Regions from separate parts of the Streptomyces sp. NBC_01551 genome, predicted to be linked through region 1. Evidence: predicted binding sites of a transcription regulator. Region 1 holds the regulator's gene; the other holds the start of a gene.
What was found. The regulator HrcA, encoded in region 1, represses chaperone genes, less so after heat shock. The targets are predictions, from matches to a motif close to TTNGCACTCNGNNNNNCNGAGTGCNAA.

Region 1 (11,963 bases):
ACGGGCCGTCCATCGAGGTCTGGGCCGGGGAGAACGGGCTGGAGGGCAAGACGTACGCCGAGATCGTGGCCGCGCCGGAGACGACGCGCCTGATCGAGACGTACGTACAGACGCTGAACGCGGGCCTCCAGCGCTGGCAGACCGTGAAGCAGTTCCGGCTGCTGCCGCGGGACCTGGACGTCGAGCACGGTGACCTCACGCCCAGCCTCAAGCTGAAGCGGCCGGTCGTCGAGCGCGAGTTCAAGCACCTGATCGACGAGATGTACGCCGGGACGCGCGAGGCGTAAACGACCTTCGGGCAGTGCGGGACAATGGGTGCATGCCTTCCGCACTGCCCGACGGTGAACCCATGCCCGAAGACGGCTCGCTGCCGTCGCACGCCCTGGCGGGTGCCGGGGACCGGCCGCTCGGGTTCTACCTGCACGTCCCGTACTGCGCCACGCGCTGCGGGTACTGCGACTTCAACACGTACACCGCCACCGAGCTGCGGGGCACCGGCGGGGTGCTCGCCTCGCGCGAGAACTACGCCGACACCCTGATCGACGAGGTGCGCCTGGCCCGGAAGGTGCTGGGCGACGACCCGCGCGCCGTGCGGACCGTGTTCGTGGGCGGCGGTACGCCGACGCTGCTGCCGGCCGGGGACCTCGTACGGATGCTCGCGGCGATCCGCGACGAGTTCGGGCTGGCGCAGGACGCCGAGATCACCACGGAGGCCAATCCGGAGTCGGTGGACCCGCGGTACCTGGCGGAGCTGCGGGCCGGGGGCTTCAACCGGATCTCCTTCGGCATGCAGAGCGCCAAGCAGCACGTCCTGAAGGTGCTCGACCGCACGCACACGCCGGGGCGGCCGCAGGCGTGCGTCGCGGAGGCGCGGGCGGCCGGCTTCGAGCACGTCAACCTGGACCTGATCTACGGCACGCCCGGCGAGTCCGACGAGGACTGGCGGGACTCGCTGGCGGCGGCGCTGGGGGCCGGGCCGGACCACGTGTCGGCGTACGCGCTGATCGTGGAGGAGGGCACCCAGCTGGCTCGGCGGATTCGGCGGGGCGAGGTCCCGATGACGGACGACGACGTGCACGCGGACCGGTACCTGATCGCGGACGCGGTGATGGCCGAGGCGGGGTACTCCTGGTACGAGGTGTCGAACTGGGCCACCTCGGAGGCGGGGCGCTGCCTGCACAACGAGCTGTACTGGCGCGGTGCCGACTGGTGGGGCGCGGGTCCCGGCGCGCACTCGCACGTGGGCGGGGTGCGGTGGTGGAACGTGAAGCACCCGGGCGCGTACGCGGCGGCGCTGGCCGAGGGCCGCTCGCCGGGCGCCGGGCGGGAGCTGCTGTCCGCGGAGGACCGGCGGGTGGAGCGGATCCTGCTGGAGCTCCGGCTGGTGGACGGGGTCCCGCTGTCGCTGCTGGCCCCCGCCGGTCTCGCCGCTGCCGGGCGGGCCCTGTCGGACGGCCTGCTGGATCCCGGCCCCTACGCGGCGGGCCGCGCCGTCCTGACCCTCCGCGGCCGCCTCCTGGCCGACGCGGTGGTCCGCGACCTGGTCGACTGACCCCGCCCGCCGGGCCCCGCGGCGGCGGTCAGGCCGTGACGTGGTCGATGAGGTGTTCCACCGCGCCGAGGAGGGTGGGCTCCAGGTCCTTGTACGACGTCACGCGGGACAGGATGTGCTGCCAGGCCGCCCCCGTGTTCTCCGGCCAGCCCAGGGCGCGGCAGACGCCCGTCTTCCAGTCCTGGCCGGGGGGGATCACCGGCCATGCCGGGATGCCCAGGGAGGACGGTTTCACCGCCTGCCAGACGTCCACGTACGGGTGGCCCACGATCAACACGTGCGGGGAGGTCACCGACGCCGCGATGCGGGACTCCTTCGAGCCCGGGACGAGGTGGTCGACCAGGATGCCGAGGCGGGCGTCCGCGGCCGGGGCGAAGTCGGCGACGACGGCGGGGAGGTCGTCGATGCCCTCCAGGTACTCGACCACCACCCCCTCGATGCGCAGGTCGTCGCCCCAGACCCGTTCCACGAGCTCCGCGTCGTGCCGCCCCTCGACGTAGATCCGGCCCGCCCGCGCCACCCGTGCCCGCGCCCCCGGCACGGCCACCGAGCCCGACGCCGTACGGGCCGGGGCCGCCGGGCCCCGCGACGGGCGGGTCAGCGTGACCACCGCGCCCTCCAGCACGAACCCGCGCGGCTCCAGCGGGAACACCCGCCGCTTGCCGAAGCGGTCCTCCAGCGTCACCGTGCCCGCCTCGCAGGCCACCACCGCGCCGCAGAAGTCCGTACCGGCCACCTCCACCACCAGGTCCGTGTCCGCCGGTACCTCAGGTGCCGGCTTGGGGCGCTTCCACTGGGGGGTCAGGTCGGGGGAGTACTCGCGCATCCGGCCGACGGTACGAGAGGGCCCGCGCTCACGCCTGCGACACGCCGAACTGCGCCCGCAGTGTGTCCCGTTGCGCACGCACGAACCCGGCCGTGACCACCGCTCCGTGACCCGGCACGTACAGCGCGTCGTCACCGCCCAGCGACAGCAGCCGGTCCAGCGCCGCCGGCCACTGCCGGGGCACCGCGTCCGGGCCCACCGACGGGTCGCCCGACTCCTCGACCAGGTCCCCGCAGAACACCACCTCCCGTACGCCCGGCACGAACACCGCCAGGTCGTGCCGGGTGTGCCCGGGGCCCACGTTCGCCAGCAGCACCTGCACCCCGCCCAGATCCAGCGTCCACTCGCCCGACACCAGGTGCTTCGGCGGCACCAGCAGGTCCGCCGCCTCGACCGCCTCCGCCTCCGCCAGCCCGTGCCGCACCGCGTCCCCGCGCAGCTCGTCGCGGCCGGTGGAGAGCAGCGCGTCCAGCCCGACCGCCCCGAACACCTCGGCCCCGGAGAACGCGGCGCCGCCCAGCACATGATCGAAATGGCCGTGGGTGAATGCGATATGGGTCACGCGCCGGCCGGTCAACCGCTCCGCCTCGGCCCGCACCTGCGCGCCCTCCCGCACGCACGATCCGGGATCGATCAAGAGGACCGAATCGTCCCCGACCACCAGCCCCACCGTGCAATCCCACACCGGAAGCCGCCGTCGGCCGGTCCGCCCGGTCAACCGCTCCCAGCCCGCCTCTTCCCATCGGACGTCCATGCCGTGACGCTACCCTGGCGACCCCGCGCGCGACCTCCGGGCGACCGCCCTTGCCTCCGGTGTACCACCCGGCCGTACACTGACCGGGGGTTCTCTGGCACTCGTACGCCCCGAGTGCCAACGGGGGCCGGGATCACCACCGAGACCACGACCACGCATCACAGCTGGAGGTGTGCGCGATGCTCAGCGAACGCAGACTCGAAGTGCTGCGCGCCATCGTCCAGGACTACGTCGGGACCGAGGAGCCCGTCGGCTCCAAGGCGCTCACCGAGCGGCACCGGCTCGGCGTCTCGCCCGCCACCGTGCGCAACGACATGGCCGTGCTGGAGGAGGAGGGCTACATCGCCCAGCCCCACACCAGCGCCGGCCGGATCCCCACGGACAAGGGCTACCGGTTGTTCGTCGACCGGCTGGCGGGCGTCAAGCCGCTGTCGACGCCCGAGCGCCGGGCCATCCAGAACTTCCTCGACGGCGCCGTGGACCTCGACGACGTGGTCGGCCGTACGGTGCGGCTGCTCGCGCAGCTCACCCGGCAGGTCGCCGTCGTCCAGTACCCGTCGCTGACCCGCTCCACCGTCCGGCACGTCGAGCTGCTGTCGCTGGCCCCGGCCCGGCTGATGCTCGTACTGATCACGGACACCGGGCGGGTCGAGCAGCGGCTCGTCGACTGCCAGGCCCCCTTCGGCGAGGCCTCCCTCGCCGATCTGCGGGCGCGGCTCAACAGCCGGGTCGTCGGCCGTCGGTTCACCGACGTGCCGCAGCTCGTGCAGGACCTCCCCGAATCCTTCGAGGCGGAGGACCGGGGCACGGTCTCGACCGTGCTCGCCACCCTCCTCGAAACCCTGGTCGAGGAGGCCGAAGAGAGGCTGATGATCGGCGGCACCGCCAATCTCACCCGCTTCGGACACGATTTCCCCCTGACGATCAGGCCGGTGCTCGAAGCGCTGGAGGAGCAGGTCGTGCTCCTCAAGCTGCTGGGCGAGGCCAACGAGTCGGGGATGGCCGTGAAGATCGGGCATGAGAATGCCTACGAGGGACTGAACTCCACGTCCGTCGTCTCGGTCGGCTACGGTTCGGGCGGCGAAACAGTCGCCAAACTCGGCGTGGTCGGACCGACCCGCATGGACTACCCCGGAACGATGGGAGCGGTACGCGCAGTGGCACGTTACGTCGGACAGATCCTGGCGGAGTCGTAAGTGGCCACGGACTATTACGCCGTCCTCGGCGTACGCCGCGACGCATCGCAGGACGAGATCAAGAAGGCCTTCCGCCGCCTCGCGCGTGAGCTCCACCCGGATGTGAATCCGGACCCGAAGACGCAAGAGCGTTTCAAGGAGATCAACGCGGCGTACGAGGTTCTCTCGGACCCGCAGAAGAAGCAGGTCTACGACCTCGGCGGGGACCCGCTGTCCTCCTCGGGCGGCGGCGCGGGCGCGGGCGGATTCGGTGCGGGTGGCTTCGGCAACTTCTCCGACATCATGGACGCCTTCTTCGGCCAGGCCTCGCAGCGCGGCCCGCGCTCGCGGACCCGGCGCGGCCAGGACGCGATGATCCGCCTGGACCTGGAGCTGGACGAGGCGGCCTTCGGGACGACCAAGGACATCCAGGTCGACACGGCGGTCGTCTGCAACACCTGCTCCGGCGAAGGCGCCGCACCCGGCACCTCGGCGCAGACGTGTGACATGTGCCGCGGCCGCGGTGAGGTCTCGCAGGTCACCCGGTCCTTCCTGGGCCAGGTCATGACCTCGCGCCCCTGCCCGCAGTGCCAGGGCTTCGGCACCGTGGTCCCGACCCCGTGCCCCGAGTGCGCGGGCGACGGCCGGGTCCGCTCCCGGCGCAGCCTCACGGTCAAGATCCCGGCCGGCGTCGAGAACGGCACCCGGATCCAGCTCGCGGGCGAGGGCGAGGTCGGCCCCGGCGGCGGCCCCGCCGGCGACCTCTACGTGGAGATCCACGAGCTGCCGCACCCGACCTTCCAGCGGCGCGGGGACGACCTGCACTGCACGGTGACCATCCCCATGACGGCCGCGGCCCTGGGCACCAAGTGCCCGCTGGAGACGCTGGACGGCATGGAGGAGATCGACATCCGGCCCGGCACCGGATCCGGCCAGTCGATCCCGCTGCACGGGCGCGGCGTCACGCACCTGCGCGGCGGCGGCCGGGGCGACCTGATCGTCCACGTCGAGGTCACGACGCCGGGCAAGCTGGACGCCCAGCAGGAGGAGCTGCTGCGCCAGCTCGCCAAGCTGCGCGGCGAGGAGCGGCCGACGGGCCAGTTCGCGCCGGGCCAGCAGGGCCTGTTCAGCCGCCTGAAGGACGCGTTCAACGGCCGCTGACGCCGCCGGCGGGCCGCGCCCCGCACCGCACGTACGAGCCCGGTCCGGGGACGCCCCGGACCGGGCTCGACGCGTGCGACCGGCGGGCGGTGCGGCGGCGCCCGGCGGATGACCGCCGCAGCGCGGAAGCGGACTATGCCAGGCGAATGCCGTGATTCGGTGCGGTGAGCGGGACATGGCACGATGCAGTCCATGTCCTCCGCACCGAACGGTCTCCACCAGTTCCCGATCGTGCAGGCTCCCATGGCGGGCGGCGCCTCCTGTCCCGCGCTCGCCGCGGCCGTGTGCGAGGCGGGCGGGCTGGGCTTCCTGGCCGGCGGCTACAAGACCGCCGACGGCATGTACCAGGAGATCAAGCGGACGCGCGGGCTCACCCGGCGCCCCTTCGGCGTGAACCTCTTCATGCCGCAGACCGCCTACGTCGACCCGGTCGTCGTCGAGGCCTACCGGGGGCAGCTGGCCGGCGAGGCCGGCTGGTACGAGGTCTCACTCGCCGCCGAGGACACCATCGGCACCTGCGACGACGGCTACGACGCCAAGCTCGCCATCCTCCTCGAAGACCCGGTCCCGGTCGTCTCGTTCACCTTCGGCTGCCCCTCGCCCTCGGCGCTCGCCCGGCTGCGCGAGGCCGGCACGCACACCGTCGTCACCGTGACCTCGGTCGACGAGGCCCGCGCCGCGCAGGAGGCGGGCGCCGCCGCCGTCTGCGTCCAGGGCATCGAGGCCGGCGGCCACCAGGGCACCCACCGAGACGACCCGCAGGCCGACGGCACGGCGGGCATCGGGCTGCTCGCGCTGGTCGCGCAGGTGCGCGAGGCGGTGGCCCTCCCGATCATCGCGGCGGGCGGCCTGATGCGCGGCTCGCAGATCGCCGCCCTGCTCGCGGCCGGAGCGGAGGCGGCGCAGCTCGGCACCGCGTTCCTGACGTGCCCGGAGTCCGGCGCCCACCCGCTCCACAAGGCGGCGCTGACCGACCCGCTGTTCGTGCGCACCGAGCTGACCCGGGCGTTCTCCGGGCGGCCCGCGCGGGGGCTGGTGAACCGGTTCATGCGGGAGCACGGGCCGTACGCCCCGGCCGCGTACCCGCAGGTCCACTACCTCACGGCGGGGCTGCGCAAGGCGGCCGCGGCGGCGGGGGACCCGCAGGGCATGGCCCTGTGGGCGGGCCAGGGGCACCGGCTGGCCCGGACCCTGCCGGCGGGCGAGCTGGTGGAGGTGCTGGCGGCGGAACTCGCCGAGGCGCAGGGCGTGCTGAAGGAAACGCAGACGAGGAGAGTGTCATGACGGCCCCCGTGTTCGTGGTCGAAGAGGTCCCCGCGGGGCCGGAATTCGTGCTGGACGGCCCCGAGGGCCGGCACGCCGTGTCGGTGAAGCGGCTGAACCCCGGCGAGGCGGTGGTCCTCACGGACGGCCGCGGCGGCTGGGCCGACGCCGTCGTCAAGGCGGCGGAGGGCAAGGACCGGCTGGTGGTCTCGGTGTCCGGGGTCCACGCGGAGCCGGAACCCGCCGTCCGGATCACCGTCGTGCAGGCCCTTCCCAAGGGAGACCGGGGCGAGGTGGCGGTCGAGACGATGACCGAGACCGGCGTGGACGCCGTCGTGCCGTGGCAGGCCTCGCGGTGCATCACCCAGTGGCGCGGCGACCGGGGCGCGAAGTCCCTGGCCAAGTGGCGGGGCACGGCCCGGGAGGCGGGCAAGCAGTCCCGCCGGGTCCGCTTCCCCGAGGTCGCGGAGGCCATGTCCACGAAGCAGGTCGCGGCGCTGCTCGCGGACGCCGACCTGGCGATGGTCCTGCACGAGGACCGGGACGCGCCCTCGCAGGCGCTGGCGACGGCCGAGCTGCCCGCCGCCGGGTCGATCGTGCTGGTGGTCGGCCCCGAGGGCGGGGTCTCCCCGGAGGAGCTGGCCGCCTTCGCGGCCGTCGGCGCCCACCCGTACCGGCTGGGCCGCCCGGTCCTGCGCACCTCCACCGCCGGCACCGCCGCGACGGCGGTCCTCCTGGCCCGGACGGGCCGCTGGTCCTGAGCCCGGGGCCGTGGCTGCGGCCGAGCCGATGGCGGGGCTGCGGCCGGGCGCCGGGGCTGCGGCCCGTCCGGCGGCGGGGGTTGCGGTCGGGCCGACGGGGGCTGCGGTCGGGCCGGCGGCCGGGGTTGCGGCCGGGATTGCGGCCGGGGGGTGGTGGAACTCCGGCCGGGGGCACGGTGGATACGATGCCCCGACCGATCCAACGTCACGGGAGGCGAACGCAATGGCCGGGGAACCGCAGGCCGACTGCCTGTTCTGCAAGATCGTCGCCGGGGTCATCCCCGCGACCGTGGTCCGGGAGACCGAGACCACCGTCGCCTTCCGGGACATCAACCCGCAGGCGCCCACGCACGTGCTCGTGATCCCGCGCGTCCACTACCCCGACGCGGCCTCCCTGGCCGCCGCCGAACCCGCCGTCGCCGCCGACGTCCTGGGCGAGGCCGGCCGGATCGCCGCCGAGGAGAAGATCGACGACCACGGGTACCGGATCGTCTTCAACACCGGCGCCGGCGCCGGCCAGACCGTCTTCCACGCCCACGCCCACGTCCTCGGGGGCCGCGGCCTCCAGTGGCCCCCCGGATAGCCCGTGTCCGTACGAGAGTTCGTGGTGCTGGGTACCGCCAGCCAGGTGCCCACCCGCCACCGCAACCACAACGGCTACCTCCTGCGCTGGGACGGCGAGGGCATCCTCTTCGACCCGGGCGAGGGCACGCAGCGCCAGATGCTGCGCGCCGGGGTCGCCGCGCACGACATCAACCGGATCTGTGTCACGCACTTCCACGGCGACCACAGCCTCGGCCTCGCCGGGGTGATCCAGCGGATCAACCTCGACCAGGTCCCGCACCCGGTCACCGCGCACTACCCGGCCTCGGGGCAGAAGTTCTTCGACCGGCTGCGGTACGCGACCGCCTACCGGGAGACCGTGCCCCTGGCCGAGGAGCCGGTGTCCGGGGACGGGACCCTGGCGCGCGGGTCCTCGTACACGCTGGAGGCCCGCAGGCTGTCGCACCCGGTGGAGTCCTTCGGCTACCGCGTCAGCGAGCCCGACGGGCGCCGCATGGTGCCCGAACTGCTCGCGCGGCACGGGATCAAGGGGCCGGACGTCGGCCGGATCCAGCGCGAGGGCCGGCTGGACGGCGTGAGCCTGGAGGAGGTCAGCGAGCACCGGCCGGGGCAGAGCTTCGCCTTCGTCATGGACACCCGGCTCTGCCCGGGCGTCGACGAACTCGCCCAAGACTGCGACATGCTGGTCATCGAGTCGACGTTCCTCGACGAGGACGAGCGGCTCGCCACCGACCACGGGCACCTCACCGCGGGCCAGGCGGCCCGGACGGCGCGCGACGCGGGCGTACGGCACCTCGTGCTGACGCACTTCTCGCAGCGCTACTCCGACCCCGCCGAGTTCGAACGCCAGGCCCGCGCGGCCGGGTTCGAGGGGGAGCTCACGATCGCCGCCGACCTCGTACGAGTTCCCTTGCCGAAGCGGGGCTGAGCAGCAGCACCCGCAGCGGGGCGCGGCGTACGGGGCGCAGCCGGCGCACCGGGATCTGCGCGACCTCCAGCTCCGGCGACCCCACCCGGGGCACCGCGCCCGACGGGGCGCCCGCGCCGGCCGCGACCACGGCCGCCGGGGCCCCGCCGCGCCGCCGGACCGAGCCCGGGGTCAGCGGGCGGCCGCCGGCGTGCAGCGCGACGGCGGTCATCGGCCCGGCCACCGCCAGCAGCAGCCCGGCCAGCACCAGTCCCATGCCCGGGAACCCGGCTGCCTCGGCGAGCAGGCTCCCGGTGACCGGCCCGCAGGCCACGCCCAGCGAGGACGCGGAGCCCGCCAGCACCGCCCAGCGGCCGCGCGGGTCGAGGGCGGCCGCCAGCCCGATGACGTAGGACAGCACGACGGGGTAGAGCGCGTTCCAGAGGATCTCCCCGGCCGCGAAGCCGCCGAGCCCCCGCGCGCAGGAGGCCGCCACCACGCAGCAGGCGATCAGCGCCGTGCCCGCGCCGATCGGCACGGCCCGCCCCAGCCGGGCGCCGAGGGCGGAGGCGGCGGTGACCCCGAGCAGGCCCGCGCCCAGCGCCGCCGCGAAGACCACGCCGAGGGTGACCTCGGACAGGCCGGCCTGCTCGGCGCCGATGCGGCCGCTGACGCCCCACAGGGCGTTCTGGGCCAGCGACCACAGCATCAGGCCGCCCGCCAGGACCACTCCGGCCCGCGGGTACGGCAGCCGCCCGGACGCCCGTACGGCCCGCTCCGCGCGGGCGGGCCCGCCCAGGCGGCCCGTCGCCGGCCAGGCGGCGGCCGCGACCAGCGCGAGCGCGGCGAACGGCAGCCCGTGGCCGCCGCCGAGGCGCGGCAGGGTCAGGTACAGCGCGCCGGCCGTCGCCGAGACCGACAACAGCCCCAGCGCGGAGGTGCGGTGCGGATCGCGGTGCCCGGCGATCCCGGCGGCGGCCACGGCGGTGGCGGTACCGGAACCGAAGCCGCCGACGACCGCCCCGGCGACGACCAGCGGGAGCAGCGTGCTCGCGGCGGCGCTCCCGTAGCCGATGACGGCGAGGAGCAGCCCGAGCCGGGCGAGCGGGCGCGGCCCGCGGCGGGGCAGGCGGGAGGCGAGCGTGAAGCCGGCGGCGGCGGATCCGAGCAGCAGCGCCGAGCCGGCCAGCCCGGCCTGCGCGGGGCTGAGCGGGAGATGCGCGTCGAGCCGTCCCACCACGGTGGGCAGCAAGTACGGGGCGGCGTACCCGGCCGTGAAGAGGGCCACGAGGGGCCAGTCGGCGGAGCGCGCGGAAGCCGGTGCGCAGGGGTGTGCGGCAGGCGGCGCGGAGGGGGTGTCGGACACGGGTGTTCCTGGTGGCGCGCAGGTGGAACGGGATACTCCGCAGGATGGCGGAGGCTCTGTCTATCAACGGCGCGAAGGCGGGAGAAGAGCGCCCTGAGGGTGATCTGGGCCACACTTGGGTTTGGGTTGCGCCTGGGCGGGGAGGGCTGGGAGCTTTCCGCAGAAACCCGTCTTGCAGAAACGACCCTTCGACCGCACGCGCACCAGCCGGGGAGTACACCGTGACCAGTCGGGACAGCCGTACCAGCGACATCACCGCCGTGGACCACACCGCGGCCGTGGACCCGCTCGGCCCCCTCCGCGACCCCCGCGAACCCGGCTGCGACGTCTTCCTGACCGGCACGGTCTTCCTCGACATCATCTTCACCGGCCTCGACTCGGCCCCGGTGCGCGGCACGGAGTCCTGGGCGCGCGGCATGGGCTCCAGCCCCGGCGGCGTGGCCAACATGGCCACCGCGCTGGCCCGGCTCGGCCTGCGCACCTCGCTGGCCGCGGCGTTCGGTGACGACCACTACGGCGAGTACTGCTGGGACGCGCTCGAACAGGGCGAGGGCATCGACCTGTCCATGTCGCGCACCATCCCCGGCTGGCACAGCCCGGTCACCGTCTCGATGGCCTACGAGGGCGAGCGCACGATGGTCTCGCACGGCCACGAGGCCCCGCCGCCCGCCGACCCCCGGCTCCCGCAGTGCCCGCCGCGCGCCCGCGCGGCCGTGGCCTCCCTGGGGCCCGGCCGGGGGGAGGAGTGGATCGCGACGGCGGCCCGGCAGGGGGCGCGGGTCTTCGCCGACGTGGGGTGGGACGAGAGCGGGCGCTGGGACCTGGGGGCGCTGGCCGACCTGGAGCACTGCGAGGCGTTCCTGCCCAATGCCGGGGAGGCCATGCGGTACACGCGCACCGACTGCCCCCGGGCGGCGGCCCGCGCGCTCGCGGAGAAGGTGCCGATCGCGGTCGTGACGATGGGCCCGGAAGGCTCCTGCGCGGTGGACGGCCGCACGGGCGAGACGGCCGAGGTCCCCGGCATCGCGGTGGACGCGCTCGATCCCACCGGGGCGGGCGACGTGTACGTGGCGGGCTTCGTCACCGGCACCCTGGCGGGGTGGCCGCTGGCGGACCGGCTGGCGTTCGCGGGGCTGACGGCGGCGCTGTCGGTGCAGGAGTTCGGGGGCTCGCTGTCGGCTCCGGGATGGGCCGAGGTGGCGCACTGGTGGAGTTCCGCGCCGGACGCGCTGCGCGCGCGGTACGGCTTCCTGGACGCGCTCCTCCCGCCGCCGGCGACCCCGGCCCCGCGGCGCCGGGCGGTGCCGACGATCGGCTTCCGGCCGGGCGCCTAGGCCCTGTCGTCGGTTTCAGGCCCCGCCGGGCGGCGCGGAAAAGGCCTCGGGGAAGCGGCGGCCAAGTCGTACCCTTGGTATTCCGGAGGTCGTCGATCGGCGCGGCCCCTCAGCGGGAGGTATGCGCAGGCCACAGTGCCGGCCCATGACTCAGACACCGACAGCCCACACCCCGGCGCCCGGGCAGGCGCGAGCCCACTTCACCGTTCCGGCCGCCCATCCGATGGTGACCGTGCTCGGTTCCGGCGACGCCCTGTTGCGCGTGATCGAGAAGGCTTTCCCGAAGGCCGACATCCATGT
Region 2 (11,963 bases), 2.0 Mb from region 1:
CGCGGCGAAGTCCTGCGGGATCAAGGCGGTTCCGCTGTGGAACGCCGAGGCGTTCACGAACCGCATGGACTACCGCGAATGGGACCGGGACCTGCACCCCGGTGACATCATCCTCACGCATTTCCGGGGCAAGGAGGACTGGAAGGGGTCGATGCCTGACATGATCCGTCATGTCATGAAGACCGTCACGGACAAGGGGTACGCCGTGGCCCGGCTGGAGGACTATCTGTGAAGCACGCGCGCCGGTTGGTAGCCGGAACGCTGGCGGCCGGCGCGCTCGCGCTGTCCCTGTCGGGGTGCGGGAACAGCGTGGACCCGATCGAACGGATGGGCCGCAAGGCCTCGCAGGGGGCGAGTCCGCAGGCCGCGGCCTCGCCCTCGCCCTCCGCCCGGTCCTCCGCGGGGGCGGAGGCTCCGGCTGACGACGCGTACAAGCGCTGGGGGCTCTCGCAGCCGCTGAAGTTCGCACCGAAGCCCGACCGGAAGCCCGCCCTCGCGTCGGCGGCACCGGGCAAGGCCCCGGTCGTGGACCGAATACCCGTGCCGGCGGGGGAGAAGGTCGTATTCCTGACCTTCGACGACGGCGCCGAGAAGGACCCCGAGTTCCTGAAGATGGCGGCCGACCTGAAGCTGCCGATCAGCATGTTCCTGACGGACAACGTGGCTTCGTCGGACTACGGGCACTTCGAGAAGCTCCGCGACAACGGCAGCGGCAGCACGATAAACAACCACACCCTGACGCACCCGAACCTGCGCACCCTCTCCTTCGCGGCGCAGAAGAAGGAGATATGCGGCCAGCAGGACCGCCTGCAACAGCGCTTCGGCCACCGGCCCCCGCTGTTTCGCCCGCCGTTCGGCAACTACAACGACGACACCCTGAGGGCCGCCTCCGAGTGCGGGGTCTCGTCGGTGGTGCTGTGGCGGGTGTCGATGCAGATCAACAACTTCCAGTACGCCGAGGGCTCGGCGCTGAAACCGGGTGACATCATCCTGGCCCACTTCCGCGGCAAGGCGGAGCTCAAGGGCTCGACGGAGATCGAGATGACGACGCGCATGCTGCGCCGCATCCAGGACCAGGGCTACGCGATAGGGCGGCTGGAGGACTACCTGTAGGGCGGCGCCCCCGCCGCCACCACAGGCGTGATCGTGGTTTCCACCGGGCCGCGGGCGTCCGCCTGGCGTTGGCGTTCCGCGCTGTCGCTGATGCGCAGGAGGAGCGCGATCATGATCCAGTTGGCCAGGAGTGACGAGCCGCCCTTCGCGAGGAAGGGCAGGGCCTTGCCGGTCAGGGGGATCAGGCCCGTCACGCCGCCCGCGACCACGAAGACCTGCAGGGCCAGCGCCGCCGAGAGGCCCACGGCCAGGAGCTTGCCGAACGGGTCGCGCGCGCCCAGGGCCATGCGCAGGCCCCGCTGCACGAGCAGGGCGTAGAGGATCAGGACGGCCATGACGCCGGCCAGGCCCAGTTCCTCGCCCACCGTGGTCAGGATGAAGTCGCTGCGGCCCGCGAACTTGATCAGCTCCGGGTGGCCCATGCCCAACCCCGTCCCGGACACCCCGCCCGTGCCGAAGCTGAACAGCGCCTGCGCCGACTGGTCCGAGGTGACGCCCGGCGGCCGGTCCTTCCAGTAGTAGGACAGCGGGTTGAGCCAGGCGGCCACGCGGGCCTTGACGTGCGGTTCGGTCGAGCCCACCACGAAGGCGCCCACCGACGCCATGAGCACCCCGCACACGATCCAGCTGGTGCGCTCGGTGGCGACGTACAGCATCACCACGAACACGCCGAAGAAGATCAGCGACGTGCCGAGGTCGCGCTCGAAGACGAGCACCAGCATCGACAGGATCCACACCGTGATGATCGGCCCGAGCTGGCGCATCGGGGGCAGCCGCATGCCCAGGAACTTCCGGCCGGTCAGGGACAGCGAGTCGCGGTGGATGACCAGGTAGCCCGCGAAGAAGACCGCGATCATGATCTTCACGAACTCGCCGGGCTGGAGCGAGAACCCGAACAGGATGATCCAGCGCTTGGCGCCGTACGTGTCCGCGCCGAAGAACACCGGCGCGATCAGCAGCACCAGCGCCACCGCCATGGTGATGTAGATGAACCGCTGGAGCAGCCGGTGGTCGCGCAGCAGTGCCAGCACCAGCAGGCACGCGGCGACCCCGACCACGGTCCACAGCAGCTGGTCCGGGGCGTTCGGATCGCCCCCGTACCGCTCGATGTAGCTCTGGTCGAGCCGGTGGATCAGCACCAGTCCGAGCCCCGTCAGCAGCATCGCGATCGGCAGGATCAGCGGATCCGCGTAGGCCGCGAACCGGCGCACGCCCAGGTGCCCCACCAGCGACAGCAAGGTCATGCTGAGGGTGAAGCCGGCGAGGTTCGGCGGCAGCTCGCCGTTCATCGCCAGGCTCGCGCTCGCGTGCCCGAAGACGGCGATGGCGATGACGAAGACGAGCAGCAGCGCTTCCGTGCGGCGGCGCGCGCCGGCCGCCGTCAGGGGCCTCAGTCCACGCACGGGATGCCGCCACCGTCCGCGGCGCTCTTCGGCGAGGCGCTGGGGGAGGGTGACGAGGGAGGTGCCGCGGAGTGCGCCTCACCGGATGCCGGAGGGGTGCTCGGGCCTGCGGAAGCCATGCGTCCGATCTGCTCGGCAATGAGGCGCTTTATCTTCATATCATCTACGACGTTGATGTCCTCCCCATGGTTCCTTCCGAAGCGCTCTATGGGGAGTGTCATGAACCTCGTTTTGCCGCCGGACAGGTTTTTGGCCTGTTTCACGAACGACAGCAGGTCCCACCCGGCATCCGTCACCACGTCCTTCTTCGCGGAGTCGATCAGCTTGATCAGCTTCGTGGGATCGGTGAACGTCCCGACCGAGTTCAGCTTCTGCGTCGCGCCAGCAAGGAAGGCCTGCTGCCGCTTCGTGCGGTCCAGGTCGCCCCCGTCCAGGCCGTGCCGCTGCCGTACGAAGGCCAGCGACTGCTGCCCGTCGAGGGTCTGCCGGCCCGCCGGGAAGTCGGCGCCCGAGTACCGGTCCTTCACCGCCTTGTTCAGGCAGACCGGTACGCCGTCCAGCGCGTCGGCCAGGTGGTAGAAACCGGCCAGGTTCAGCTCGGCGAAGTGATCGATCGGGACGCCCAGGAAGTCGCGTACGGTCTCCAGCTGCGCCTTGCGCCCCGCCTCGCGGCCCTCCCGCTCCAGTTCCCGCCGGTCCTTGACCCCCTGGGCGGCGAGGGCGTCCTCCCTGGCCGCCTTGGCCAGCCCGTACGCCTTCTTGATCTTGTCCTTCCCGTGCCCGCGGATCGCCACGAAGTCGTCGCGCGGGATGGAGAAGGCCGTCGCCCGCCCGCCGTCGCCGGGTACGTGCAGCAGGATCAGGGTGTTCGCGTTGTAGCCGCCGATGTCGGAACTCCCGGCGTGCAGCTTGTCGAGGACCTCCTCCGGCAGCTTCTCGCCGTTCTGGTCGCGGCGGCTGTCCAGGCCCATGAGCAGGATGTTCGTGTCGCCGAACCTCGACTTCTCGGCGCCCTCCAGGGCCTTGGAGCTGCCGATGCTGCCCGCCAGGTCCAGGTACGCGTACCAGGCGGTGCCGCCCGCGACCGCCGTCAGGACGCAGCCGGTGATCAGCAGCGTGCGGCCGAGCCGGCGGGACGGGTGCCGGCGGCGGGGCTTCCTCCGTTGCGCGCTCATGCCTGTCGATGCTGGGGGAGCGGCGCTGAAGGAAACCTGAGGGTCCTGAAGGCGCCTTCAGGAACGGGGCCGTCAGGAGCAGGGCCGTCAGGAGCAGGGCCTTCAGGAGCAGGGCCTTCAGGAGCGGGGCCGTCAGCCCCGGGGTGTCATGGCCGGGCCGTCAGGAGCCGGCCGTCAGGAGCCCGCAGGGCGCCCCGCCGTGCGCCCCGGCACGCGCAGGACCAGCCGTGCGCCCCCGGCGGGGGAGGGGAGTACGTGGACGTCCCCGCCGTGCGCCCGCGCGATCTCCCGGGCGATGGCCAGCCCCAGCCCGGTGCCGCCGCCGGCCCGGCTCCGGTCCGGATCCAGGCGTACGAAGCGCTCGAACACCCGGTCCCGGTCCGCCTCCGGGATCCCCGGGCCGTCGTCCGCGACCTCCAGCAGCGCCCAGCCCCCGGCCGGGTCCGCGTCCGCCCGGACGGTGACCCCGGCGCGGGCGTGCCGCAGCGCGTTGTCCACCAGGTTGGCCAGCGCCCGCTCCAGCCGCGCCGGATCCCCGGCCGCCGGTACGGGCGCCCCCGCGTCCAGACGTACCGGAACCCGGGGATCCGGGCGCCGCGCCACGTCCTCGGCGGCCAGCAGCGCCAGGTCCACCGGCTCGGAGCGGGCGCCGTCGCCGTCCCCGTCGAGCCGGGCCAGCAGCAGGAGGTCCGCCGCGATCCGCTGGAGCCGCTCGGTGTCGGCCAGTGCGGCGGCCACCGACTCCCGGTCGGGCCGCTCCAGCGCGACCTCCAGCCGGGACCGGACCGCCGCCAGCGGATTGCGCAGCTCGTGCGAGGCGTCCGCCGTGAACTGCCGCTGCCGGGCGTCGCTGCGCTCCAGCCGGTCGAGCGTGTCGTTGACGGCCCGGGCCAGTTCGGCGATCTCGTCCGCCCCGCCCGGGTCCGGAACCCGCCGGTCCAGCTCGCTCGCCGTGACCGCCGCCAGCCCCGTCCGGATCGCGGTGACGGGGCGCAGCGCCTGCCCCGTCACCCACCAGGCCAGGGCCGCCGCGAAGCCGATCAGCGGGGGCGCGCCGGCCAGCATGCCGACCGCGACGGCCCGTGTGGCGTCGTCGACGTCGCCGAGCACCGTGACCGCGACGACCTCGCGCGCGCCGGGGGCCGCCACCGCGACCGCCGCGCGCCGTTCCGCGCCGGGGCGCGCGGGCGGCAGTACGGCCGACCGGGAGTCCTCGCCGGACGGGGGGCGCAGCGGGCCGAGGTCGGGGGTGTCCTTCGGGTCCCCGCTGGAGGCGAGGATCCGGCCGGCCGCGTCCCGTACGAGGACCAGGTCCACGCCGCCTTCCGGCCCGGGCAGCCGCCCGCCGGGCGGGAGGGGCCGGGCGTCGAGCTGCGCGGCGACCTTGCGGGCGGCGAGTTCGGTGCGTCCGGTGGTGTTGTCGAGCAGGTTCGCCCGCAGCAGCGCGTACAGCCACAGCCCGCCGGCGCCGAGGACCGCTGCCATCGCGAGGGCAGCGGCCGCCGCGGTGCGCGCCCGGACACCCCTAGCCACCGTCGGGGGCCATCCGGTAGCCGGTGCCGTGGACGGTGAGGATCGAGCGGCGGCCGAAGGGGGCGTCGATCTTCCGGCGCAGGGAGGAGACGTACACCTCCACGATGTTCGGGTCGATGGCCTGCGGGCCGTCCCAGACCTGGTCGAGGATGTCCTGCTTGGCGACGGCCTCGCCGGGGCGTTCCAGCAGGCAGGCGAGGACGCCGAGCTCACGGGCGGTCAGCTCGATCTCGCGCTCGCCCCGGCGGCAGCGGCGGGCGGGCGGGTCGAGGACGAGGTCCCCGGCCCGCAGGGTGCTGCCGGCGCCGGGCGTGCCGGCGCGGCGGGCGAGGGCGCGCAGGCGGGCGGCGAGTACGACGAAGGAGAACGGCTTGGTGAGGTAGTCGTCGGCGCCGCGGTCCAGGCCGTCCGCCTCGTCGTGTTCGCCGTCCCGGGCGGTCAGCATCAGCACCGGCGTGGTGTCGCCGTGGGCGCGCATGCGGGCGCAGATCTCGTAGCCGTTCAGGCCCGGGAGCATCAGGTCGAGGAGGACGGCGTCGTACGGTCCGCCGGCGAGGGCGAGGTCCAGGCCGCGGTGGCCGTCGTGGGCGACGTCGACCCAGTGGCCCTCGGCGGACAGGCCCCGCCGCAGGGACTCGGCCAGGCCTTCTTCGTCTTCGACCACGAGGATGCGCACCGCACAAGCCTCACATATGGTGCGGCGGTCCGACCGGGGCCCTGACCGCCGAGCCGTCGCCGGCCGGGCTGCCGTCGCCGGCCGCGCCGTCCTCCCCGCCGGCATCGCCCTCACCCGCCGCGCTGCCGTCCCCGATCGTGCCGCGCCGGCGCCCGATGGCGTCCCGTACGGCCGCGATCACCGCCCAGACGGGGAAGATGCAGGCGAGCACGCCTATGCCGATGGGCAGCAGCGACGTGAGGAGGTCCGTCTGCACGACGGTGTCGGCCGAGGGCCCACTGACCCGGGCGGCCATCGGCTGCGTCGGCCGCTCGTCGAACAGGCCGTCGATGTCGATCCCTCGGAGCGTGAACGATCCGTCGGCGGCGGTGAAGGATCCCGTGCACGCCGCGTGCCGTTCCCCGTGCGTGTTCTCCTCCCAGCGGCACCGCTCGGCGACGAAGGTGCCCTCCACCCCGGTCAGCTGGGTCACCAGCCGCGGTACGGCCACCGAAAACGCGAAGATCCCGATCCCGAAGCCGATGAGGATCGGGATGGCGTGCCGCCAGCGGACGCCTGAGTTTGCCCTGGTCATGAGGCGGACAGTAGTGCTCCCGCCCGTACGCGCGTACGGGTTTTCGCGAGCCGGGAGGCCGGATCCGCGCAACGCCCGCCGACGGGAATTGGCACTCCGCTTGACCGAGTGCTAATCGCCGGAATAGTGTCGCACCTGGCACTCGCCACCGGTGAGTGCCAACACAGCGACAGGCAGGTCCGGCACCCGCGACGACGGATCGACCTGGTCGCCACCTCAGACAGTTAACCCCGGATCTCCGAAGGGGGAGGTCGGATCGTGACGACCGCCAGCTCCAAGGTTGCCATCAAGCCGCTTGAGGACCGCATTGTGGTCCAGCCGCTCGACGCCGAGCAGACCACGGCCTCCGGCCTGGTCATCCCGGACACCGCGAAGGAGAAGCCCCAGGAGGGCGTCGTCCTCGCCGTGGGCCCGGGTCGCTTCGAGGACGGCCAGCGTCTCCCGCTGGACGTCACCGTCGGCGACATCGTGCTGTACAGCAAGTACGGCGGCACCGAAGTGAAGTACAGCGGCGAGGAGTACCTCGTCCTCTCGGCTCGCGACGTCCTCGCGATCGTCGAGAAGTAATCACTTCTTCAGTTTTGCTTTGAGCTGCGCCCCTGGTCACCCCGCTGATTGCCGGGCGGCGAGGGGCGCTGCTCGTTAAACCCGAGTTTTCGAGAGGGCTGAACCGCTCCCATGGCGAAGATCCTGAAGTTCGACGAGGACGCCCGTCGCGCCCTCGAGCGCGGCGTCAACAAGCTTGCCGACACGGTCAAGGTGACGATCGGCCCCAAGGGCCGCAACGTCGTCATCGACAAGAAGTTCGGCGCCCCCACCATCACCAACGACGGTGTCACCATCGCCCGCGAGGTCGAGCTGGACGACCCGTACGAGAACCTGGGCGCGCAGCTCGTGAAGGAGGTGGCGACCAAGACCAACGACATCGCGGGTGACGGCACCACCACCGCCACCGTGCTGGCCCAGGCGCTCGTCCGCGAGGGTCTGCGCAACGTCGCCGCGGGTGCCTCCCCGGCCGCCCTGAAGAAGGGCATCGACGCCGCGGTCAAGGCCGTGTCCGAGGAGCTCCTCGCGACCGCCCGCCCGATCGAGGACAAGTCCGACATCGCCGCCGTGGCCGCGCTCTCCGCGCAGGACCAGCAGGTCGGCGAGCTCATCGCCGAGGCGATGGACAAGGTCGGCAAGGACGGTGTCATCACCGTCGAGGAGTCGAACACCTTCGGCCTGGAGCTCGAGTTCACCGAGGGCATGGCCTTCGACAAGGGCTACCTCTCGCCGTACATGGTCACCGACCAGGAGCGTATGGAGGCCGTCCTCGACGACCCGTACATCCTGATCAACCAGGGCAAGATCTCGTCCATCCAGGACCTGCTGCCGCTGCTGGAGAAGGTCATCCAGGCGGGTGGCTCCAAGCCGCTGCTGATCATCGCCGAGGACGTCGAGGGCGAGGCGCTCTCCACCCTCGTCGTCAACAAGATCCGCGGCACGTTCAACGCCGTGGCCGTCAAGGCCCCCGGCTTCGGCGACCGCCGCAAGGCGATGCTCCAGGACATGGCCACCCTCACCGGTGCCACCGTCATCGCCGAGGAGGTCGGCCTCAAGCTCGACCAGGCCGGTCTGGACGTCCTCGGTTCCGCGCGCCGCGTGACCATCTCCAAGGACGACACCACCATCGTCGACGGCGGTGGCGAGTCCTCCGAGGTCCTCGGCCGCGTCAACCAGATCAAGGCCGAGATCGAGTCGACCGACTCGGACTGGGACCGCGAGAAGCTGCAGGAGCGCCTGGCGAAGCTCGCCGGCGGCGTCTGCGTCATCAAGGTCGGCGCCGCCACCGAGGTGGAGCTCAAGGAGAAGAAGCACCGCCTCGAGGACGCCATCTCGGCGACCCGCGCCGCGGTCGAGGAGGGCATCGTCTCCGGCGGTGGCTCCGCGCTCGTCCACGCCGTGAAGGTGCTGGAGGACAACCTGGGCCTGACCGGCGACGAGGGCACGGGTGTCGCGGTCGTCCGCCGCGCCGCCGTCGAGCCGCTGCGCTGGATCGCGGAGAACGCCGGCCTCGAGGGCTACGTCATCACCGCGAAGGTGGCGGAGCTGGAGAAGGGCAACGGCTTCAACGCCGCCACCGGCGAGTACGGCGACCTGGTCAAGGCCGGCGTCATCGACCCGGTCAAGGTCACCCGCTCCGCGCTGGAGAACGCCGCTTCCATCGCCTCCCTGCTGCTCACGACCGAGACCCTGGTCGTCGAGAAGCCGGCCGAGGAAGAGGCCGACTCGCACGGCCACGGTCATGGCCACAGCCACTGATCGCGTCCCACGCCGAGAAGGCCCCGTTCCGCAGTCGCGGAACGGGGCCTTCCCCGTTTCACCCCGTTCGGGTTCAGGATCCGTACGGCGATCCCGAGCCGCCCATTTCGCGTTGCAGCTGTCCGGGGTTGTAGTGCCACCAGCCCTCGGCGATCTCCCCGTTCAGGATCCGGAACGTGGTGGTGCCCGACATCTCGTACGTCTTGCCGGTCGAAGCGACCCCCATGAACTCGCCCTTCTGGGTGCCGCGCCAGTTCCACACCGTGGTGACGAAGTCGCCCTCGCACACCTGGGCCACCGGCTCGAAGTTCATGTCGAAGGCCGCGCGCCACGTCTGCATGTCCGAGCGCATGCCGTCGCGTCCGACGACGGTGGACTCCTCCTTGCTGGCGTCGTGGTCGATGTAGTTCGCCGCGAAGCACTCGTCGAGGACGCTCATGTTCCCGTCCGTGACGGCTTCCTGGAACACCCGGTTGACGAGCTGCTTGTTGAGGTGCTCGTCGCGGACCACGTCGAGGTTCATGAACTTCGGCATTCCCTCGCAGAGAGCCACCATCTGCTGGAACATCCGGTCCGTCTCCGGCAGATGAGAGTTCTTCATGGCGTCCTCGTACGAGGCGAATTCCACCATGTCCACGTAGTGGTTCCGGGCTTCGCGGTCCTGGCCGATCATCGTGTGGGTCGCGGTGCGCTTCCCGCTGCTCTGCTCCGCCCAGCGGTCGATGAGCGCGTTCATCTCATCGAACCGCTTGGTCTCGTAATCGATCACCTGTACGAATGTCATCGCGTCGCCTCCCGCTGGAGATGGGACAAGTCCAGTTTAGGGAGGGTTCGCCCGTTTAGCGGCTTACTGGGGCCCGTACTTGCGGCCGGTGCGCGAGGACACCCCGCCCAGCAGGCCGCGCGGCGTCAGCTTCACCACGCTCATCAGAGCCTTGTACCGGGGGTCCGGGATCGACACCGTCCTGCCGCGCGCCAGGTCGGCCAGCGCCGCCGCCACCAGCTTGTCCGCGTCGAGCCACATCCAGCCGGGGATGTTGTCCGTCCCCATGCCGGCCCGCTGGTGGAACTCCGTGCGCACGAAGCCCGGGCACAGCGCCATCAGCCGCACCCCGGAACCCGACAGGTCCCGCGCCGCGCCCTGGGTGAACTGCACGACCCACGCCTTGCTCGCCCCGTACGTGCCGCGCGGTACGAACGCGGCGACCGAGGCCACGTTGATGACCCCGCCGCGGCCGCGTGCGCGCATCGACCCGGTGGCCGCCGAGGTCAGCCGCAGCACCGCCTCGATGTGCACCTTCAGCATGGTCAGCTCGTCGGCCATCGAGACTTCGAGGTAGCGGCCCTTGTTGCCGAATCCCGCGTTGTTGACCAGCAGGTCCACCGGGTGCGTCCGGTCGCCGAGGCGCTGCTCGACCGCCGCGATGCCCTCCTCGGTGGCGAGGTCGGCGGCCAGCACCTCGGCCTCGATGCCGTGCCGGTCGTGCAGCTCGGTCGCCTGTTCGGCGAGCCGCTTCGTGTCGCGGGCCACCAGTACCAGGTTGTGCCCCTGGGCGGCGAGCCGCCGGGCGAAAGCGGCGCCGATGCCCGCCGTGGATCCCGTAATCAACGCAGTCGTCATAGGCGCAACCTAGCCGCCCGCGCCGACGGCGCCGAGAGGACCCGGCCCGCAGGGCCTACGGGGCGCCCCGGGTCCCGTACTTCTCCACGTACCGCCGGACGGCGTCGTGCGCCTGCGGCTCCATCGCCGCGCCCGCCGCCGCCGTGCGCGGGAGCAGCGCCCGCTCGGTGGTGAAGGCGCGGAACCAGAACCCCACCGTCACCTCGTGGTCCGGGCGGTACAGGACCTCGACCCGGTCGCCGGGGCGGACCGCGCCCTCCTCGATCACCCTCAGGTACGCGCCCGGCCGCGCCGCCCGGGTGAACCGCCTGACCCACGCCGGCTCGCCGAGCGCGCCCTGGAAGGTCCGGCAGGGGATGCGCGCCGAGGCCACTTCGAGGACGAGGTCCGCGCCGACCCGCCAGCGCTCGCCGAGCAGCGCTCCCGTCACGTCGATGCCGGAGGTGGTGAGGTTCTCGCCGAAGACCCCGGCGGGCAGCTCCCGGCCCAGCTCCTCCTCCCAGCGGTCCAGGTCCTCGCGGGCGTACGCGTAGACCGCCTGGTGGTCGCCGCCGTGATGGCGCAGGTCGCAGACGGCGTCGCCCTCGACGCCGCTGCCGGCCGTGCCCTTGGGGCCCGGCGCGAACACCCGGACCGGTCCCGGGACGGGCCGCTTGCCGATGCCCGTCACGCCGCCCTCGGCGTCGGTGTGGTCCGAGGCCGTGGCGCGGCCCAGGTTGACGGAGATGAGGTGCATGCCCACCACGCTAGCCGAGCCGCCTCAAAGCCCCGGAGGGACATTCGCGCCGCGGTCAAAGCAGGGCTTATGCTCGAAGGGTGATCGAGGCACGTCATCTCCGCGTCCTGCGCGCCGTCGCCGGGACCGGGTCCTTCTCCGCCGCCGCCCGCGAGCTCGGCTGCACCCAGCCCGCCGTCTCCCAGCAGATGAAGGCGCTGGAGCAGTCGGCCGGCACCCCGCTGCTCATCCGCACCGGGCGCGAGATGCGGCTCACCCAGGCCGGTGAGGCCCTGGTGCGGCACGCCGCCGGGATCCTCGCCGGGCTGACGGCCGCCGAGGAGGAGGTCGCGGCCATCGCGGGGCTACGCGCGGGCCGGGTCCGGCTGGTGTCCTTCCCCAGCGGGAGCTCGACCCTGGTGCCGACCGCGCTCGCGGCGATGCGCGCCGAGCACCCGGGCACCCGCATCTCGCTGGTCGAGGCCGAGCCGCCGCGCTCCGTGGAGATGCTGCGCGAGGGCGACTGCGACCTGGCGCTGGCGTTCCGGTACGGCGGGGCCGCCCATTCCGCCGCGGAGTGGGAGGACCTGGTGGTGCGGCCGCTGCTGACCGACCGGCTCGTCGGGCTGGTTCCCGACGGGCACCGGCTGGCCGGCGCGGAGCGGGTGGGCATGGCGGAACTCGCCGACGAGCCCTGGATCGCGGGCTGTCCGCGCTGCCGCCGCCATCTCGTGGAGGTGTGCGAGGGCGCGGGCTTCACCCCGCGCATCGACTTCGCCACCGACGACTACCCGGCCGTGGTGGGCCTGGTCGGCGCCGGGCTGGGCGTGGCGGTGCTGCCGGAGCTCG

Region 2: the regulator HrcA is predicted to act here: its motif matches at 6,563-6,589, upstream of groES (co-chaperone GroES).

What each region holds. Positions count from the first base shown of each region.
Region 1 is NZ_JAPEPX010000001.1:1,963,362-1,975,324, reverse strand. Features, by position in the region: gene OG982_RS08905 (long-chain fatty acid--CoA ligase) at 1-287, shown strand, start outside; gene hemW (radical SAM family heme chaperone HemW) at 320-1,552, shown strand; gene OG982_RS08895 (DUF3097 domain-containing protein) at 1,581-2,378, opposite strand; gene OG982_RS08890 (MBL fold metallo-hydrolase) at 2,407-3,132, opposite strand; gene hrcA (heat-inducible transcriptional repressor HrcA) at 3,312-4,328, shown strand; gene dnaJ (molecular chaperone DnaJ) at 4,329-5,468, shown strand; gene OG982_RS08875 (nitronate monooxygenase) at 5,661-6,752, shown strand; gene OG982_RS08870 (16S rRNA (uracil(1498)-N(3))-methyltransferase) at 6,749-7,492, shown strand; gene OG982_RS08865 (histidine triad nucleotide-binding protein) at 7,716-8,075, shown strand; gene OG982_RS08860 (ribonuclease Z) at 8,079-8,984, shown strand; gene OG982_RS08855 (MFS transporter) at 8,935-10,251, opposite strand; gene OG982_RS08850 (carbohydrate kinase family protein) at 10,434-11,663, shown strand; gene OG982_RS08845 (PhoH family protein) at 11,809-11,963, shown strand, end outside.
Region 2 is NZ_JAPEPX010000001.1:4,003,974-4,015,936, forward strand. Features, by position in the region: gene OG982_RS18180 (polysaccharide deacetylase family protein) at 1-232, shown strand, start outside; gene OG982_RS18185 (polysaccharide deacetylase family protein) at 247-1,113, shown strand; gene OG982_RS18190 (FtsW/RodA/SpoVE family cell cycle protein) at 1,104-2,516, opposite strand; gene OG982_RS18195 (LCP family protein) at 2,504-3,691, opposite strand; gene OG982_RS18200 (HAMP domain-containing sensor histidine kinase) at 3,866-5,224, opposite strand; gene OG982_RS18205 (response regulator transcription factor) at 5,217-5,900, opposite strand; gene OG982_RS18210 (hypothetical protein) at 5,911-6,474, opposite strand; gene groES (co-chaperone GroES) at 6,733-7,041, shown strand; gene groL (chaperonin GroEL) at 7,153-8,778, shown strand; gene OG982_RS18225 (ester cyclase) at 8,852-9,562, opposite strand; gene OG982_RS18230 (SDR family oxidoreductase) at 9,626-10,399, opposite strand; gene OG982_RS18235 (MOSC domain-containing protein) at 10,455-11,135, opposite strand; gene OG982_RS18240 (LysR family transcriptional regulator) at 11,216-11,963, shown strand, end outside.